Prochlorococcus marinus str. MIT 0917: one gene and its partner. Each later gene encodes a partner of the first gene's protein in a complex. Links are inferred from orthologs where the notes say so. Each region holds a gene or a part of one and is shown in the gene's direction. Other genes may lie near its edges.

Region 1 (3,877 bases):
TTTATCGAAAATAAGAAAAAATATTGCTTTAGAATTTGAAGATAAATTGATTATGAGTTTAAAAAATTTAGGTATTCCCAATGCTCGTTTTAAAGTTGTTTTTGAAGAATCTGAACCAACAATGAATGGGTTTGATAAAGTTAATTTTATGTTTTCAGCGAATCCAGGTCTGCCTTTAGCACCTCTTGCAGAAAGAGCCTCTGGGGGAGAGAAATCTAGAGTTCTTTTGGCAATAAAGTCAATTTTTTCTACATTTAATCAATCTAATCTGTTGATTTTTGACGAAATCGACTTAGGTGTTAGCGGATCAGTCAGTAGTTACGTAGCTAATTTACTTCACGAATTGTCAATTCATCAGCAAGTTTTTTGCGTTACGCATCAACCTTTAATTGCAGCATTTGCTGATAATCATTTTGTTTTAAAAAAGAGTGTTATCGCTGGTGCTACAAAGTCTATTGTTATTAATTTAAAGGAAATCGCAGACCGGAAAAGGGAATTGGCTCTATTGGCTGGTGGTGAAATCGTAGAAGCTAATGCTTATGCGGAGAGTTTGCTGGAACATAAAGCTGCATGATGAGCATATTTTTTTATACAATTAGCTATTAACAATTTTCCCTAATGGGAAGCCAAGAATCTAATTCAAAAAAAAAGACATTAAAGATTGGTTCTTCAACTGAAGAAGTCATAACTATTCGTGGTGCAAGGCAGCACAATTTAAAAAACGTTGATTTATCTATCCCAAGAAATAAGTTGGTTGTTTTTACAGGTGTTAGCGGAAGTGGTAAAAGTTCTTTAGCTTTTGATACTATTTTTGCTGAAGGACAAAGGCGATATGTTGAGAGTTTATCTGCTTATGCAAGACAATTTTTAGGTCAGGTTGATAAACCAGATGTCGATTCAATTGAAGGTTTGTCTCCAGCAATTTCTATTGATCAAAAATCAACAAGTCATAATCCTCGCTCAACAGTTGGAACGGTTACGGAAATACAAGACTATTTTCGTTTGCTTTTTGGAAGAGCGGGAGAACCTCATTGTCCTGAGTGCTCTAGGCCAATTAAGCCTCAAAGTATTGATGAGATGGTTGATCAAATTAAGACTCTTCCTGAAGGAACTAGATATCAATTACTTGCACCAGTTGTTAGAGGTAAAAAAGGAACACACTCAAAACTTTTGTCTGGACTTGCTGCAGAGGGATTTGTTCGTGTAAGAATTAACAAAGAAGTGAGAGAATTGTCAGATAATATTGAATTAGACAAAAATCAAGTTCATTCTATTGAGGTAGTTGTTGATAGATTGATTGCGAGAGAGGGAATTGAAGAGAGATTAACTGATTCTTTAAGTACTACTTTGAAAAGGGGAGATGGTTTAGCAATAGTTGAAGCAGTACCTAAAAAGAATGAAGAACTTCCTAAAGGTATTGATAGAGAAAGATTATTTTCTGAAAATTTCGCTTGCCCTGTTCATGGAGCAGTTATTGAAGAATTATCTCCACGATTATTTTCATTCAATAGTCCATATGGCGCATGTCCTGATTGCCATGGTCTTGGTCACTTGAAAAAATTTACCTGTGAAAGAGTTGTACCTGATCCATCGTTACCGGTTTATGCAGCTATTGCACCATGGAGTGACAAAGATAATTCGTATTATTTTTCACTATTATTCTCAGTTGGTGAGGCATTCGGTTTTGAGATAAAAACTCCTTGGAAAGATTTAAAAGAAGAGCAAAAAAATATTTTGTTAAATGGTAGTAAAGAGCCTATTTTAATAAAAGTAGATAGTAGATATAAGCAAGATTCTGGATTTAAAAGACCTTTTGAAGGTATTTTACCTATTTTAGAAAGACAGTTACAGGATGCAAATGGTGAAGCCGTTCGACAAAAATTAGAAAAATACCTTGAATTAGTCCCTTGCGCAAGCTGTCATGGCAAGAGGTTACGTCCTGAAGCTCTTGCTGTAAAACTTGGACCTTTTGCAATAACTGATCTCACTTCATCTAGTGTTTCTACCACACTAGAGAATGTTGAGGCATTAATGGGTCTCGAGACAACTAAAAATTCTCAGCAATTACTTTCTAATAAACAAAAAAAGATTGGGGAATTAGTTTTAAAAGAAATTCGATTACGTCTTCAATTTTTGTTGGATGTAGGGCTTGATTATTTAACTCTAGATAGGCCAGCAATGACTTTGTCCGGTGGGGAAGCTCAAAGAATACGACTTGCTACTCAAATAGGTGCAGGCTTAACAGGAGTTCTTTATGTGTTAGATGAACCTAGTATTGGACTCCATCAAAGAGATAATGATAGATTATTGTCTACTTTAAAAAAATTACGTGATCTAGGCAACACTTTGGTTGTTGTTGAACATGATGAAGATACGATAAGAGCTGCTGACCATTTAGTAGACATAGGTCCTGGTGCTGGTGTGCATGGAGGTGAAATTATCGCTGAAGGTTCTTTAGATAGTTTGTTGACCGCAAAAGGATCATTGACTGGTGCTTATCTTAGCGGGCGCTCATCTATTCCTACCCCTGCTAGTAGAAGAGACTCAGTACAAAGAAAATTACGTTTGATTGATTGTGAAAAAAATAATTTAAAAAATCTTTCAGTTGATTTTCCATTAGGCAGATTAGTTGCAGTTACTGGAGTTAGTGGAAGTGGGAAAAGTACTCTAATAAATGAATTACTTCATCCTGCTTTAAACCACTCTCTAGGGTTGAAAGTTCCTTTTCCAAAAGGATTAAAAGAACTGAAAGGTATTAAATCTATTGATAAAGTTATTGTTATTGATCAATCTCCAATTGGTAGAACCCCAAGATCTAATACGGCCACTTATACAGGTGCATTTGATCCTATAAGACAACTTTTTGCTACTTCTGTTGAAGCAAAAGCGAGAGGATATCAAGCAGGGCAATTCAGTTTTAATGTCAAAGGTGGAAGATGTGAGGCTTGTCGTGGCCAAGGGGTAAATGTAATTGAAATGAATTTTTTACCTGATGTCTATGTTCAATGTGATGTATGTAAAGGAGCTCGATTTAATCGAGAGACATTGCAAGTGAAATATAAAAATTATTCTATTTCCGATGTATTAGAAATGACTGTTGAGCAAGCAGTTGATGTTTTTTCTGCAATACCTCAAGCTGCAGATCGATTAAGGACACTTTTAGACGTTGGTCTTGGTTACATTAAGCTTGGTCAACCTGCTCCAACATTATCTGGTGGAGAAGCTCAGAGAGTAAAACTTGCTACTGAGTTATCTAGAAGAGCTACTGGTAAAACTTTATATTTAATTGATGAACCCACTACTGGTTTAAGTTTTTATGATGTTCATAAATTGATGGATGTCATACAAAGATTGGTAGATAAAGGAAATTCAATTATTGTTATTGAGCATAATTTGGATGTTATTAGATGTTCAGATTGGATTATTGATATGGGTCCGGAAGGAGGTAATCGTGGAGGTGAAATTATTGCTATTGGAACTCCTGAAGAAATTGCAAAGGATTCAAATAGTTATACAGGTAATTATTTAAAAAAAGTTTTGGAATTACATCCTCCTAATAAGGTTTGAAAATCTTTTATGATTTCGTTCATATTCCTTAATCTTTAAGATCAATTTTTTCTGACCCTTATTCGTCCATACCTTAAAATTCAGTCATAGCAAGCGTCTTGATGGTTTAATTTTTATTAAAAATAAATTATTATTCTTTCTTTAGGTTTAATCGTCAAAAAATCAGTTAAGAAACATCATTCTTGATAAGGGTTTTTATTGGGCTTAAGACTTTTACATTTAAATTTGCATGGTTTAATCCGTTCACATGATCTTGAGCTGGGCAGAGATTCAGATACTGGAGGTCAAACTTTATACGTTTTAGAATTAG
Region 2 (4,340 bases), 940 kb from region 1 along the record:
GAAACAAAATTACTAAATACAGTGATATAGTAAACTATCTAAGTTTGTTAAAAAAGACAGACATTTTACATTCAACTAATAAAGTAAATATAAATATTAATAAATTAATTGAAGAATCTGACAGTATACTTAGAGATTTATCATGGGACAACTTACAGGGAAGAGAATATTTACAAAGAGAGTTTAATGTTTCAACGAGAAAGGAACTTAATGAAGAACAATTAATTTCATTTATTGAAAAAATAAAATCAATTCGAAATCAATAACTAACTTACTATGTCTTCTCAATAGACAAATAAAATGTTATTGTAATCACAATAAAATAGTCGACAAGAATAGTGACTTTAGAGTCTGTTGCAAATTATTTAGAAAATCACCAGTTAACAAATGAGTTAATTGGACGTACAAATAGAGAAGAAAGATTAATATTAACAGGAGCTTCTCGTACAGCTAAAGCACTAATCACAACTTCACTTGCTAAGAAAGAATCCAATATATTATTAGTAATTGTACCCACATTAGAAGAAGCGACCAGGTGGTATCCACTGGTAAAAGATTGTGGATGGACCAAGACATGTTTATATCCTACAACTGAAGTCTCTCCATATGACTCAATACAGATAACCACAGAAATTGTATGGGGTCAGTTACAAGTACTTAGTGATATATTGGAATTAAAAGATGATGAGAATATCGCAATTATTGCAACGGAAAGAGCATTACAACCCCATCTCCCTCCAATTGAATATCTTAAATCAAAATGCATTAAATTAAAGGTTGGTGCTGAAATAAACCTAAGAGATTTATCACTCAAATTGAGTGAAAGTGGATATAAAAAATCTAACAATGTTGATCAAGAAGGTACATGGACGAGACGGGGAGATATAGTTGATATTTATCCTGTTAGTAGTGAACTACCAATTAGATTAGAGTTGTTTGGTGATATGCTAGATAAGATTAAAGAATTTGATCCAATATCGCAAAGATCGTTAGAAACAATTGATAATGTATGTATTACTCCAAAAGGTTATGATCCTTTAATTATTAATAAACTTTTATCAATTCAAGACAAGGATATATCGAGTCTGTTATCACAGGATCAGTACTCTGAGTTGATAAATTCAAATGTATTAGAATCTGCTAAAAAATATTTAGGGGTAGCATTTGATAAGCCTTCATCATTATTAAATTACCTAGATGATAGTACATTTATTGTAGTAGATGAAAGGATGCAAGGTTTATCCCATGGGCATGCTTGGTATAACATTGTTGATGAAAGTTATACTGATCTAATAGGGAGTAAAAGCTGTTCAGTAACAGCAAAAAATTTATTTAAACCTAATCTGCATACTAATATTAATGATATTTATGATACAGTTAATACTTATAAAGGGCTAGACATAACAGATTTAGAAGATACTACAGACAAGGATAATGTATTTAATATTTCCAGCAAAGTACATAATTGGCTCCCTAATCAATATGGTAAGATTAGTTTATCATTAAAAGATTATATAAAAGATAAATATTCAATATGGATTATATCAGCACAACCCAGTCGTGCAGTCTCTCTATTAGAAGAACATGAGTGTATCTCCAAGTTTATACCAAATAATAAAGATTTATATGGCATTAAAAGCATTATAGCTGACAACATACCGGTCGCTATTAAAAATAATAATGAGGGAGAAATTGAAGGGTTTTACCTTCCAGCATGGAAAATAGCTTTACTAACTGACAAGGAATTTTTTGGACAACATAATATTTCTAGTACTGGTTATGTAAGAAGAAGGAAGCAATCAGAAAGTAAAAAGATAGATCCCAATAAAATGAAACCTGGTGATTACGTGGTTCACAGAAATCATGGCATAGGCTTATTCCAAAATATTCAAAAATTAAACATTAATGGTGATTCGAGAGATTATTTAGTAATAAAATATATGGATGGAAAATTAAGTGTTGCGGCTGATCAACTTGGTAGTTTAGGGAGATATAGAAATTCAAATTCAAAGACTCCCAAAATAAGTAAACTAGGCGGTGCTAATTGGAACAAAATAAAGGAAAAGGCAAAAAAATCAGTTAAAAAGGTTGCTCTTGATTTGATTAAGTTATATGCAGAAAGAAGTAGAGAAAAAGGGTTCAAGTTTCCAATTGATGGACCATGGCAAAGTGAATTAGAAGACTCATTTCCATACCCATTAACTCCTGATCAGGCAAAAGCCACTATCCAGGTGAAATCTGATATGGAATGTGAAAAGCCTATGGATAGACTCGTTTGTGGTGATGTTGGATTTGGAAAAACAGAGGTTGCAATAAGAGCAATATTTAAGGCTATTACTTCAGGGAAACAAATAGCGTTGTTAGCACCAACAACAGTGTTATCTCAACAACACTGGAGAACGATTTCTGATCGATTTGCACCTTATCCTATTAAAGTATCATTACTAAACAGATTTAAAACCCCTAACGAAAGAAAACAAATATTAAGTGGACTTAAAGATGGACAAATTGATGCTGTTGTTGGTACACATCAGCTCTTGAATAAACAATTAACTTATAAGGACTTGGGACTACTAGTTATAGATGAAGAACAACGTTTTGGAGTTAATCAAAAGGAAAAAATAAAAGAGTTAAAAAAAAGTGTAGATGTATTAACTCTCTCTGCAACCCCAATTCCTCGAACACTCTATATGAGTCTTTCTGGTGTTCGTGAAATGAGTTTAATAACAACACCACCACCATTACGTAGACCAATTAAAACTCATTTATCACCGCTAGATAATGAAATAATAAGAAGCGCAATTTCTCAGGAGATTGATAGGGGTGGCCAAATATTTTATATTGTTCCACGAATAAAAGGGATAGAAGAAGTAGCAAATAAATTAAAAATAATGGTTCCAAATGTGAAGTTATTGATAGCTCATGGGCAAATGAATGAAGGGGAGTTAGAAAATGCAATGCTTGCATTTAATGCTGGAGAAGCAGATATGTTGCTTTGTACAACTATTGTCGAAAGTGGATTAGATATTCCTAGAGTAAATACAATTTTAATTGAAGATTCTCACAAGTTTGGATTATCACAGCTTTACCAATTGAGAGGCAGAGTAGGCCGAAGTGGAGTACAAGCACACGCTTGGTTGTTTTACCCAAGCGAAGAGAAATTAAATGAGATGTCAAGAAAACGGTTAAAAGCCATAAAAGAATTTAGTGATTTGGGTAGTGGATATCAGTTAGCGATGAGGGATATGGAAATTAGAGGAGTTGGAAATATTTTAGGTATTGAACAAAGCGGACAAATGGAAACAATAGGATTTGATTTGTATATGGAATTATTGCAGGAAACTATCGCTGAAATACAAGGTCAAGATATTCCTTCTGTTGAAGATACACAAATTGATTTACCTGTTACAGCTTTTATACCTGGAGATTGGATAACTGATCCAGATGAAAAAATAAATGCTTATAGATTAGCTACACAATGTGAAAACAATGATGCCTTAGTCCAATTCGCTAGCAATTTGGTTGATAGATATGGAACATTACCAAAAGCAGTTGAATCATTAATAGAAGTAATGAAATTAAAAATAGTCGCTAAGAAGTGTGGCTTCTCTAGAATTAAGTTGTCTAAACCAAATATTGAGCTTGAAACAATGATGGATGAGCCAGCCTTTAAGTTACTAAGAAAAGGTTTGGCAACCCATCTTCACGGAAGATTTATCTATAAAAAAGGAGATCGTAGCTCGACCGTGACAATTCGTGGTCTTGGTATTTTGGATAGCGATAAATTGCTAGATCAACTCACTGAATGGCTAAAATTAATGAATTCTCAAATAAATACTCGATAAATCAATTCAGAACTATATGCAGGTCAATCTTTCAATTGGGTGAACAAAACTCTTTTAAAGTAAAAGATTGCTATAGTCTCAAAAATTTGAGTAATTTTACCTTGGGTGAAGTAATAGAAATCAGTTCAAACCAATATGGTCTAAGCCTGTTTAGTGGAATGATAAGTCTTTTGGCTTTAGGGGTTTATACACTTTTGACCGTAGACACAGGCAACGATGACGATGATTCTGATTCTGGAGGTGGTGGCTTAATGCAACCGGTGAATTAATAAAAGATCAGCTAGATATTAGATTTGCAAGTCTTTCTCTAAAATCACCCTTTGCAATTCCTCCTTTAAGCTCACCAATAATTTCAAATTCACCCTCTGGCTCATTAACTAATAGATAAGTCGGCCAGCCCATACCCTCCTTTGATGGGTACTGTTTTAATAGTATGGGTCTATATTTTCTATACACGACTGTATCTTGAAGTTTTACGCTAATAAAATCAATGCC

What was found.
Region 2: the proteins of uvrA (region 1) and mfd are in contact, whole or in part, in a crystal structure (PDB 4DFC), measured with the Escherichia coli proteins. The link is inferred for Prochlorococcus marinus str. MIT 0917 from one-to-one orthologs.

The regions. Positions count from the first base shown.
Region 1 is NZ_CP114784.1:1,312,440-1,316,316, reverse strand. What follows is about bases 219-3,767. They hold uvrA (excinuclease ABC subunit UvrA), read left to right. Parts: upstream 219-618; coding sequence 619-3,567; downstream 3,568-3,767. Other genes in these bases: O5637_RS07455 (HAD family hydrolase), read left to right, coding at 3,766-3,767; O5637_RS07465 (DNA repair protein RecN), read left to right, coding at 219-574. Also shown: more of O5637_RS07465, read left to right, coding at 1-218; more of O5637_RS07455, read left to right, coding at 3,768-3,877. UniProt on the Escherichia coli protein: The UvrABC repair system catalyzes the recognition and processing of DNA lesions. UvrA is an ATPase and a DNA-binding protein. A damage recognition complex composed of 2 UvrA and 2 UvrB subunits scans DNA for abnormalities.
Region 2 is NZ_CP114784.1:371,684-376,023, forward strand. The notes cover bases 34-4,045. They hold mfd (transcription-repair coupling factor), read left to right. Parts: upstream 34-338; coding sequence 339-3,845; downstream 3,846-4,045. Other genes in these bases: O5637_RS01970 (hypothetical protein), read left to right, coding at 34-266; O5637_RS01980 (hypothetical protein), read left to right, coding at 3,932-4,045. In the rest of the region: more of O5637_RS01970, read left to right, coding at 1-33; more of O5637_RS01980, read left to right, coding at 4,046-4,114; O5637_RS01985 (TlpA family protein disulfide reductase), read right to left, coding at 4,122-4,340. UniProt on the Escherichia coli protein: Couples transcription and DNA repair by recognizing RNA polymerase (RNAP) stalled at DNA lesions. Mediates ATP-dependent release of RNAP and its truncated transcript from the DNA, and recruitment of nucleotide excision repair machinery to the damaged site.